One region of the Marinobacter sp. GH_1 genome, then DNA from elsewhere that is predicted to be linked to it. Evidence: predicted binding sites of a transcription regulator. Region 1 holds the regulator's gene; the other holds the start of a gene.

The links. The regulator sigma-54, encoded in region 1, starts transcription at its own class of promoters, with help from an activator protein. The targets are predictions, from matches to a motif close to ANTGGCATNNANNTTGCTNT.
Region 2: a site for sigma-54 is predicted at 2,459-2,478, ahead of ACNSOI_RS05935 (sigma 54-interacting transcriptional regulator). Genes of this name have one in related genera too.

What each region holds. Positions count from the first base shown of each region.
Region 1 is NZ_CP184460.1:2,929,923-2,935,819, reverse strand. Features, by position in the region: gene mgtE (magnesium transporter) at 1-619, opposite strand, end outside; gene ACNSOI_RS13345 (HPr family phosphocarrier protein) at 714-983, opposite strand; gene rapZ (RNase adapter RapZ) at 990-1,874, opposite strand; gene ptsN (PTS IIA-like nitrogen regulatory protein PtsN) at 1,915-2,382, opposite strand; gene hpf (ribosome hibernation promoting factor) at 2,481-2,783, opposite strand; gene ACNSOI_RS13325 (RNA polymerase factor sigma-54) at 2,859-4,388, opposite strand; gene lptB (LPS export ABC transporter ATP-binding protein) at 4,578-5,303, opposite strand; gene lptA (lipopolysaccharide transport periplasmic protein LptA) at 5,311-5,847, opposite strand; gene lptC (LPS export ABC transporter periplasmic protein LptC) at 5,831-5,897, opposite strand, start outside.
Region 2 is NZ_CP184460.1:1,273,373-1,279,269, reverse strand. Features, by position in the region: gene ntrB (nitrate ABC transporter permease) at 1-779, opposite strand, end outside; gene ACNSOI_RS05940 (ABC transporter substrate-binding protein) at 782-2,206, opposite strand; gene ACNSOI_RS05935 (sigma 54-interacting transcriptional regulator) at 2,510-4,408, shown strand; gene ACNSOI_RS05930 (sodium-dependent transporter) at 4,777-5,897, opposite strand, start outside.

The DNA.
Region 1 (5,897 bases):
CCTCACGAACCGTGGATGCGGGGTTGGACACCAGCATTCGGGTGATGGGCAGCATGCCAATGAATTCGTCCCGCCGGCTGACTACAATCAGGCTGTCGGTCATGGGGGGAAGGTTGCGGTGGCGGCGCAGGTACCGCAGTACCACGTCAATACTGATATCCGGGCGCACCGTAATGGTGTCCGTATTCATCAGGCCGCCGGCAGTGTCCTCGGGGTAGGAGAGTACTTCCTCTACCCGCTGCCGGTCTTGCTCGTCCATGGTGTCCAGGACCTCCTGGATCACCGTGTCTGGCAGCTGCTGGAGCAGGTCGGCCAGGTCGTCGGATTCAAAATCCTCAATGATATCTGCAAGTTCCTGGGCGTTCAGCTGGCTCAGGAAGTAGGCCCGGATGTCGTCACCGAGATATTGGAGTACTTCCCCTTCCAGTTGTTTATCGACCAGGTTCCACAGCAGGGCGCGTTGGCGGGGAGGGGAAGATTCCAGCAGGTGTGCGATATCGCTGGGGCTCAGGCCGCCATTGAGGATGCGGGCAACCTGTTTGAGCGCACCACTGTCCAGGGCCTCACTGAGGGAGCGAAGGCGCTGGCGGGCCTGACTTTTTTCCAGAATATCGGTCATGGAACCACCTGCAATCAGAAAACTGTCGCATTATAGCGGAGTTAGCGCCGTCAGGTGAGAAAGGATTGTAGGTGAATGACGAACCAGGGTGTGCTCAACCCCCCTCGCCGAAATAATCACCGATCAGTTCTACGAGTGCCTCGATGGCTTCCTGCTCATCAGGGCCGTCGGCGACCAGTTCAATATCAGTACCCTGGCTGGCAGCCAGCATCATCACCTGCATGATGTTCTTGGCATCCACGTCCCGGCCCTTGCCGCGGATTCGTACCTGGCTGTCAAAGCCGGAGGCGGTGGCCACAAGCTTGGCGGTGGCGCGGGCATGCAAGCCCAGTTTATTGATGATGGTGACGGGGCGGCAGATCATGTTGGATCAGATCTCCCCTCGGGCCTGGAGGTGGGGAAGTTCAGTATGACGAACCTGCACGTTGTTGTATCGGGTGCGGAAGTGCTGGCCCAGTTGCTCGCAGACATAGACGGAACGGTGCTGGCCACCGGTACAGCCAATAGAAATGGTCATGTAGCTGCGGTTGCTGTCGGCGAACGAGGGTAGCCAGGTATCCAGGAAGCGGATCAGGTCGTCCACCATTTGCCCGGTGAGAGGTTCCCGCTCGAGAAACTCGATAACCGGCTGATCGGTACCGACGTATTTGCGCAGGCTGGTATCCCAGTATGGATTGGGCAGGCAGCGCACATCGAAAACGTAATCGGAATCGACCGGTACGCCATGCTTGAAACCGAATGACTGGAACAGCAGTGCAAGCTCCTGATCCTTGCGACCGACCACTCGCTGTTTGACCATGTCGCGCAGTTCATACATCGACATGCCGGTGGTGTTGATGTAAAGGTCTGCCAGTTTTGACAGCGGTTCCAACAGTGCCTTTTCGTTGGTGATGGCTTCTCGGAGGGAGGTACGGTCATCGCTCAGCGGGTGCTTTCGGCGTGTGGCGTGGAACCGCTGCAGCAGGGACTGTTCATCGGCATCCAGAAAGATAATCTCGACAACGACTCCCGCATCGCGAAGCTGGCGATAGATCTGTTCGAAGTTGGCCAGTTCGGCAGACAGGTTGCGGGCGTCGATGCTGACGGCCATTTTCCGGAGCCGCCCCGGCGCTTCCTGTTGTGCCGCTTCCCGGGTCAGCGGGAACAGCAGTCCGATGGGAAGGTTGTCAATGCAATAAAAACCCAGATCTTCGAGCACATGCAACGCGGTACTCTTACCGGACCCGGATCGGCCACTGACGATGATCAGTTTCATGATGGACGCTCCTGCCTGCTTCTGTTGGTGCTACTGCTTATCAGGATGCCGCGGTCATGCGCTGGTAAAGGGATGCTGCATCCTGGCACTGGCGAAGCTGTTCACAGAACCCGTTGTCGTTGAATTTCTCGGCCAACTGGCTTAGCAACTCCAGATGTTCACTGGTGGCTTCTTTGGGCACGATCAAGGCAAACACCAGGTCGACCGGCTGATTGTCGATAGCATCGAAGTCGATGCTCTCTTCCAGTGTCATCAGCACGCCGATCACACGGTCCAGCCCCTCCAGCCGGCAATGGGGTATGGCAATACCCTGGCCGATACCGGTGCTGCCAAGCCGCTCGCGAGAAACCAGATTGCTGAAAATCTCGGTGTCGCTGAGGATTTCATCCTGATGATGAATATGCTCTGCGATGGTTTCCAGTACCCGCTTTTTACTGGAGGCTGGCACCCTGCACAGCGTCAGTTCGGGAGCCAGAATGTTGTCGATGGTCAGGGATGTATCGCTCATGGATCGACTGTGATTCCGTAAAAAAAAGGCTGCGGCCGGTATGCCCCGCCGCAGCTCGTATCATTGAAACACCCGGTACGGTGGCGCTATGAGCGCGCTCAGCCGTTGCCGTGCATCCGGTCTACATTCTTTTCTTTGTGCTTGAGGATCTGGCGGTCCAGCTTGTCCACCAGCGAATCAATCGCGGCGTACATATCCTCACTCTCTGCCTTTGCATGGATATCGCCACCGATGACATGCAGGGTGGCTTCAGCCATCTGACGTACCTTCTCAACTTCCAGCGTCACCTGACAGTTACTGATGTGGTCAAAGTGACGCTCCAGCTTCTCGAACTTGGTGTTGACGTAATCCTTCAATGCAGGGGTCAGTTCTACGTGATGGCCTGAAATGTTGAGTTGCATAGGCGTCTCCTGTTGTCATCATGCCGGTGTTGCCACCGGGCTGCGTGTCCGGTGCTTCGTGCACCGGCAAAAACATTAAACCAGTCGTTTGCGCTCGTTTGAAGGAGGGATGTGCATGGCCTCCCGGTATTTGGCAACGGTGCGCCGGGCCACATTGATGCCCTGATCTCCAAGCATGGCTGCAATCTTGCTATCGCTCAACGGCTTTTTCGGAGTTTCTTCTGAAATCAGTTTCTTGATCATCGCACGAATAGCAGTGGAGGAACATTCTCCGCCCTCAGCGGTACTGACGTGGCTGGAGAAAAAGTACTTCAGCTCGAAAATGCCGCGGGGTGTGTGCATATACTTTTGCGTGGTGACCCGTGAAATGGTGGATTCGTGCATTTCCACGGCCTGGGCGATATCCGAGAGGATCAGCGGCTTCATCGCTTCCTCCCCCTGGTCCAGGAAACCCTGTTGGTGCTCAACAATCCGGGTGGCGACTTTCAGTAGCGTTTCATTGCGGCTTTGCAGGCTTTTAATGAACCACTTGGCCTCCTGCAGTTGATCCCGCAGGTAGGTGTTATCAGCACTGCTATCGGCGCGACGGATCAGCGATGCATAGCTGGCGTTGACCCGAATTCTCGGGGCGATCTCCGGGTTGAGCTCAACACGCCACCGGCCCTCGTGTTTTCGGACGATGACGTCTGGTATCACGTAATCCGGCTCCGCTCGGTCCACCACGTCACCCGGGCGAGGGTTGAGGCTGGTAATCAGGGCCAGAACCTCGCGCAACTGATCTTCTTTGAGTCTGCTGCGGCGCAGCAGTTGCGCGTAATCCCGGTTGCCCAGCAGGTGCAGGAACTGGGTAACCACCAGGCGTGCCTGTCGAAGCCAGGGGGTATCTGGCGGCAACTGGTTGAGCTGAATCAGCAGGCATTCCTGCAGGTCCCGGGCGAACACGCCCGGCGGGTCGAAGTGTTGTAGCCGGTGCAGGACCGCTTCTACCTCGTCCAGTTCAAGGGGGTCTTCTTCGGTTTCGTCCTGCAGGCCGGAATGGATTTCCTCAATTGGTGAGGTCAGGTAACCGCGCTCGTCTACAGCGTCCATCAGGGCGTGGGCGATTGCCTGGTCACGCTCGCTCATGGGGGTCAGGTTGAGCTGCCATTCCAGGTGGTCCTGGAGGGTCTCGGCCGGTGAATTGCGGGTTTCGAAATCCGACTCGTTCTCGTCGTCCCCTTTGCTGGCTGGCGCCGGTGCAGACTGGTAGATATCGTCCCAGGCGGTGTCTACGGGCAGGTCGTCGGGGATGTTATCCGGAATGTCGTTTTCAGAAGCCCAGTCCGGGCCATTTTCGTTTTCATCCCAGTCAGAGGCAGCCTCGGTGGCCGGTTCATCGTGGTCGGAATCCCGGTCTTTATGTTCGTCCCGGGTGTCGGCATCCGTATCGGGGGTGTCAGACTGATCGTCATCCTCGGAGGTTTCCAGCATGGGGTTGGATTCCAGTGCCTGCTGGATTTCCTGCTGGAGGTCGAGGGTGGAAAGCTGAAGCAGGCGAATGGCCTGTTGCAGCTGGGGCGTCATGGTCAGACTCTGGCCCATCTTAAGCTGTAATGAGGCTTTCATAACCATGGCTCAAGATCCATAAATCAAGGGTGTCCCGGTAGTGACGTTGCCTGCTGTCAGGCAAAAAAATTGTTATACGCTGGTTACTTGCCGCTCACTGTTGTCAGTATAAGCAAGTTCTTTGCCGAGTTTACTTGCTACAGATCATCAAAACAATCAGACCTCGGTCGTCGAGGGGTTTTCTTCCGCTTACAGGTGGAACTCATCACCCAGGTAGACTTCCTTGACCTGCTGATTGGCCAGGATGGCTTCAGCATTGCCGGAGGCGATGATGTGTCCGCCGGAGACAATGTAGGCGTTTTCACAAATATCGAGGGTTTCCCGCACGTTGTGATCTGTGATCAGTACGCCAATGCCCTTGTCCCGCAAATGCCGGATGATGTGTTTGATGTCGCTGACCGAGATGGGGTCTACCCCGGCGAAGGGCTCATCCAGCAGAATAAACGCAGGTTCCATGGCCAGCGCTCTGGCGATTTCGACGCGCCGCCGTTCACCACCGGACAGCGCCATACCCAAGCTGTCCCGGATATGGGTGATGTGAAATTCCTCGAGCAGTTCCTCAAGTTTGGCTTCCCGCTCAGGCCGTTTCATGCCTTTTCGGGTTTCCAGTATGGCCATGATGTTGTCGCGCACGGTCAGTTTACGGAATACCGAGGCTTCCTGGGGCAGGTAGCCGATCCCTTTGCGTGCTCGGCCATGCATGGGCAGGGGTGTGATGTCCTGGCTGTCAATGGTGATTCGGCCGCGGTCGGAGGGTACAAGCCCGACAATCATGTAAAAACAGGTAGTTTTCCCGGCGCCGTTGGGGCCGAGCAGGCCTACGATTTCTCCGGACCGGATTTCCAGAGACACATCGAGAACCACTTTTTTCTGTTTGTAGCTTTTTGCCAGGTTGCTGGCCCTGAGAACTGCCATCAGTAACCTATTCGTCTGAGGGGTTGCTGGAGCCGCGAGGCTGAATCACCATTTCCACCCGGCCAGAGCTCTCTTCCGAAGGCGTGCCGCCTTCTGCAGTGACCACCCTGCGCACGGTGTCGTATTGGATGACGTCGCCCCGGAACACATTGTTGCCCTGTTCAATCACTGCCTGGCGCTCGAACGTCAGCCGGTTTTCCGCCGCTGACCAGGTGATGGTCCGCGCCCGGGCGTCTGTCATGGCTTCACCTTCCCGTGCCGGCTGGCGATATCGGGCGGGTTCGCCGCTTGCCTCAATCCGGCTGAGACCTTCGGGGCTTCGATACAGTACCACCCGTTCTGCGTTCAGCTGGGTGGCCCCCTGAACCAGTTCAACGTCGCCGGTGTAGATGGCGGTCCCTTCGGTATCGTCCAGGCGGGCGGAATCAGCGCTGACCTTGATGGGGGTGTCGGAATCCAGATCAAACGCGGTTGCCGGGCTGGCCAGCATCAGTGCGGCCAGTATGACCGGCAGTCGGTATGTGCGCTTACCTGATGGTTTCATATTGCCCTTCCACCCGGGAGTTGAGTTCCAGTATGCGTTCGTTTATCCAG
Region 2 (5,897 bases), 1.7 Mb from region 1:
AGCAGCATGCCCACCACCCCGATCATCAGGATGGAGAAGATCACACTGGCGAGGTCCAGGTTGTTCCACTCGTTCCACACGTAGTAGCCAATGCCGGTTCCGCCCACGAGCATTTCCGCCGCCACAATCACCAGCCAGGCGATACCGATGGAGATGCGCATGCCGGTGAGGATGGTTGGTGCTGCCGCCGGCAGAATCACCGTAATCGCGGTCTTGAACGGATTGAGCTCGTGGGTGCGGGCCACGTTGACCCAGTCCGACCGCACGTTGGCCACGCCGAAGGCGGTGTTCAGCAGCATGGGCCAGATGGAGCAGATGAAGATCACGAAGATGGCCGACGCATCCGAATCCTGGATGATGAACAGGGCCAGCGGCATCCAGGCCAGGGGTGAGATCGGTCGCAGCACCTGGATGTACGGGTTAAGCGCCTTGTACATCAGCGGTGACATGCCGATCAGGAAGCCCAATGGCAGGGCAATCGCCATGGCCGCCAGATACCCCGTCAGCACCCGGTAAACCGAGTAGGCCAGCTGAATGCCGATGCCTTTGTCGTTGGCACCCGCGTCATAGAACGGGTTAGACAGCTCCGCCCAGGCCACTTTGATGACTGCTGATGGCGGCGGCACACGAGATTCTGACCCCGAGACGCCCATCAGCAATTCATACTCTGACGTAGCCTCCGTCGCCGCGGGCGGCTGGGTGGCCATTTCCCACATGCCAAGTGCCAGGATCAGGAAAGACACCGACAGCAGTGCTGCCCTCACATTTAACGAGGCCATGGTCAAATCCTCCCGATGGCGAAGCTACGGGCATACTCTTCCGGAGTTTCCGGATCAAAGGTTTTGCCCATGATGGTGTGGGTTTTGTAGGTTTCGGTGGGTGCGCTGTACCCCATCTCGCGCATTAGCTTGCCGGTTTCACCCGCCAGGTAGACCTGCTCAGCGATGCCCTTGTAATCCACATCGCCCTCAATGTAGCCCCAGCGTTTCATCTGGGTCAGAATCCACATGCCCATGGAATGCCACGGGAACGGGTCGAAATCGATGCGGTCGGGCACGTTCTGCACCTCGCCCAGGCCATCGGCGTAGCGGCCTGTCAGCACTTGCTGGATCACCGGTACCGGCTGGTTCAGGTAGTTCCGCGGGGCAATGGCCTCGGCGATCTCTTTGCGATTTTCAGGCTCATTGGAGTACTGGGTGGCGTCGATGATGGCGCGCAACAGAGCGCCGTAGGTATTCGGATTCTGGCTGGCAAACTTCTGGCTGCAGGCGAAGGCGCAGCATGGGTGCCCTTCCCAGATATCTTTGGTGAGCATGTGAATGAAGCCGACTTTTTCCCAGACGGCACGCTGGTTGAACGGGTCTGGTGACAAGTAGCCATCCAGGTTGCCGGCGCGCAGGTTGGCGACCATCTCAGGTGGCGGAACCACCCGGATCTGAACGTCTTTATCCGGATCAATGCCGTTTTCAGCCAGGTAATAGCGCAACAGGAAGTTGTGCATGGAGTATTCAAACGGCACACCAAACTTGAAGCCCTTCCATTGCTTTGGGTCACGCTTGTCCATGTGATCCACGTGCAGCACGATGGCCTGGCCATTGATATTCTCCACCGCCGGCATGATGAACGGCTCCGGCGTGGAACCGGCGCCCATGGTCATGGCCAGGGGCATGGGAGTGAGCATGTGTGAGGCGTCGTATTCACCCGCCAGAGACTTGTCCCGAGCCACGGCCCAACCGGCCGTTTTGGTGACGGTAACATCCAGGCCATAGCGCTCATAAAACCCCATCGGAGCGGCCATAATGATGGGCGTGGCACAGGTGATCGGCACAAAGCCAACGTTCAGCTTGGTTTTCTCCAGCTTGCCGAGCGACTCCTTCACCGCCGCCTTGGCTTTGTCCATGGGGAACACGGAGCCCAGCAAAGCGGCTGCGGTCCCTGCCCCCATCATCTTCATAAAGCTGCGGCGGCTGTGATCGTTATGACCGAACACGGAGCGCACCACAGCGCTTTCGATGGCACGGTCCATCATGGCTTCGGAATCCATCCCGGCCGCAGAGCCTGTGGCTTGCTCGCCCCCTGTCTGGCGAAGGTTCAGCGATACAGACGGCAGGCTGTCACCAGGCTTACATTCCGGGCAACCACAGGTTTTCGCGTGGATAAGTGACTGGTCGCCGTCAAACGGGTTTCCAAGGCTTTTGGTTGTCATGGTGCACTCTCCCTACTCTCAGATAGTTTTTTTGCACTCTTGCGGTGCAACTAAGACTCTGGTTCTGCCCGGCCAGGATTTGGCCTTGGCAAACAGCACGTTCTGAGATGACTATTGCGGGGTTCGTGCCAACTTTATGAAAACCTCTACCTCATTGTTTTTATGGGGTTTAATAAAAACGAATGCTAACCCGTCCAACTACGATATTTCGTAGACCACGATTTCTCGTAGCGAGCGCTTCGATTTTTCGTAGTTGGCACAGGCTTTGTTTGGGTTTTACCGTCACTCAAGCGGAAGCCCGGCATGAACCAGCCCGAACGCATCGAAACACACCAATGGATCAACCACCTGCCAGAGGCTGCCCTTCTGGTGGATGCGGGCCAGGACCTGATCCTCGCTGCAAACAGCGCCATGGCGCGAATGGCGGGCACCGACAGACAATCCATTGCCAGCATGGCATGTACCCAGCTGTTCGCTGACCAGCGGCCCCAGTTGATCAACTTCACTGAAGAAACCCTGTTCCGAAGCCACAGCTGGAGCCGTGACTTCCACCTGAAACACCGGGACGGCCACACGGTTGAACTGGAAATTTCTTCTTCCTGCGTGGGAGAAGCAGAATCGCAAACCCTGTTATTGCTACTGCGCGACCGGCGACAACTGAGAACCCTGCGCGAACGCCACGAAGCCAATCATTACCACCGGGGCGGCTTGCTGGAGTGGCGGCGAGTGGAAGAACTGTTCAAGGATATGGAGCGGGAGAACCAGCTGATTCTCCACGCCGTGGGCGAAGGCATTTACGGGGTAGACGCCGAAGGCCGCACCACCTTCGCCAACCCTGCCGCCGAGCGCATGCTGGGCTGGCGAATGGATGAACTCATGGGGCGGGTAATACACCGCGTTGTGCACCACTCCCACGAAGACGGCAGCCTGTTCCCGCTGAAAGAATGCCCCATCTACGGCGCTTTCCGGGACGGCAGTATCAAGCGCGTTGGCGACGACTGGTTCTGGCGCAAAGACGGCACCGGGTTTCCGGTGGAATACACCAGCACCCCGATCATGGACAACGGCCACCCGGTGGGTGCGGTCGTGGTGTTCCGGGACATCTCCTCCAGACTGCAAGCCCAGAAGGAACTGCAATCAGCACTGGAAGAAGTCGAAAGCCTGAAACGCCGGCTGGAAATGGAAAACGCCTACCTGCAGGAAGAACTCAGCGCGGAGTTCCACTTCCACGAAATCCTCGGCCAGAGCGACGCCATCAAGGCCATCGTGCGGCGCATCGGCATGGTAGCTCCTACCGACGCTAACGTTCTGATCACCGGCGAATCCGGCACTGGCAAGGAATTGATTGCCCGAGCCATCCACCAGGCCAGCACCCGACGCGACCGCCCGCTGATCCGGGTAAACTGCGCGGCCATTCCAAAAGACCTGTTTGAGAGCGAGTTCTTCGGCCACATCAAAGGCGCCTTCACCGGCGCCGTGAACGACAGAATCGGCCGATTCGAACTGGCCGACGGCGGCACCCTGTTTCTGGATGAAGTGGGTGAAATCCCTTTGGAATTGCAGGGCAAGCTGTTGCGGGTGCTTCAGGATCAGCAGTTCGAACGCGTGGGTGAGAACAAGACTCGCGCCGTCGATGTAAGAGTGATTGCCGCCACCAACCGGGATCTAAAAACAGAGGTACAGGAGAAGACCTTCCGGGAAGATCTGTATTTTCGCCTCAATGTCTTCCCTATCGAATCCATTCCCCTGCGCAGGCGGCTTGAAGATATTCCCATGCTGGCCCAGGAATTCCTGAACCGGGCCTGCCAGAAGTTCAACCGGCCACCGCTGGTTCTGACAGAACGAGACGTGGTGACCCTCAAGGCCTACCACTGGCCGGGCAACGTTCGGGAACTGGAAAACGTCATCGAACGCCAGGTGATTACCGCCGATGGCCGCCTGGATCTGGACCTTCCCGGTTCCGAGACTCCCGCGCATACCGCAGCAAACTCAACGCCATCGCGCCACTACGACAGTGAGTTGTTGACCGAGGTAGACTTGAAGGAGCTGGAGAAACAGAACCTGATCAAGGCGCTGAAAATGACTGGCGGGCGCATTTTCGGAGACGACGGGGCGGCGGCACTTCTTGGCATCAAGCCAACGACCCTCAATTCCCGCCTGGGCAAGCTCAAGCTTGATGCCCGGCAGTTTCGGGCTTCTTGAGTGTTGACTTGGGTTTCTGGGTTGGGCTCCTAGCCTGTTTGGTTTGCGGGCGGGTACGCGGGGTATGGGGTATTTTTCTTCTGGGAAAAACAACTCGCTGTGCTCAGACATCTTTTTCCCTGCCAGAAAAATACCCCATACCCCCCTACCGACGGGCAGCACAGGAATACCGAGGGTAAAAGAAAAGAAGGTATCCCGAAGTGCGCGTGACCGTTGCACCGAGTCGAGCCTTTCCCTTCCTGAGTGCAAAAACGACAAGTGCTTTTATCAAGCGGATGCCCGCCAATGCCAGCCACCCCGCAAGCCCGCCCGCAAATTCGAAAGGCTGGGAGCCCAAATAAGACCTCACCTCCACACCCAGAGGGCTACTAACCAAAACCAAGCTGACTGAGCGCATAGGTGACTACAATCCATAACAACACCAGCACCGGCAGAAACCGCCCGACCAGGTAAATACGCCACTCCCACCAGCGGCTCTCTGTACCCAAAACCGTACGGATGCGTTGGGGCGGGATGAACCAGCAGAACAATGCGGCACCGAATACTCCGGAGAAGATAATCACGTTGCCACCAGCCACACGATCAATAACGTCCAGCACCGGCTCACCGGCAATGGTCCATTCAAGGGGCGTGAAACTGAGTGCTGAGGCGGTACCAAGCACTAGCATGACAACCGTTACGATACTCACTGCGGCAACGTTACTCAGCCGGAACTCCTCCGCCACCGCGGCAATCATCACCTTCAGGCCCGCCAGGCTGGAACTGAATGCGGCCATGAAGAACAGCGCGAAGAAGAGCACGCCAACCCAGTAACCACCACGCATGTCTTCGAACACTTGCGGCATGGTCACAAACGCCAGCTGACTGCCTTCGGTAGGCTCCATGCCCAGACTGAACACAAACGGGAAAATCATCCATCCCGCCAGCAAGGCAACACTGGTCTCGGTACCGGCAACGACCAGGCAAGCTCGGGGCACGTGGGTTTTGCGGGGAACAAAACTGCCATAGGTGACCAGATATCCCTGCCCAATGGCGAGAGTATAAAAGGCTTGCCCGAAGGCAAACGCCCACAGACGACCGTCTGCAAGCCGGCTCCAGTCCACGTCAAAGAAGAAGGATTTGGTTTGCTCCCAACCCGGCGTCGTCGAGGCAAACAGCATCAGCCCGATCATCACCAACAGCAGCACGGGCATCAGCATTTTCGAGAAGACCTCGATAGCCTTCACATCCCGAGCCAGGATGATGGCAGCCAGTACCGTTACGATCAGGAAGTACCATAGCGAGTTGTAACCGGCACTGTATTCACTGAACACGCGGAGGTCGTCCGTGGCAGCATCCACCGCATAGCCCAGCGTCCAGCCGGTAATCACCAGGTAATAGCTGGTGATGGCCATGGTGATCAGCACCACAAACCAGCCGTAGATGGCCCCAAACCGGTTCACCTGCCGGAAAGTCTGAACGGTACTGCCCTCAGACAGCCGTCCGGCTG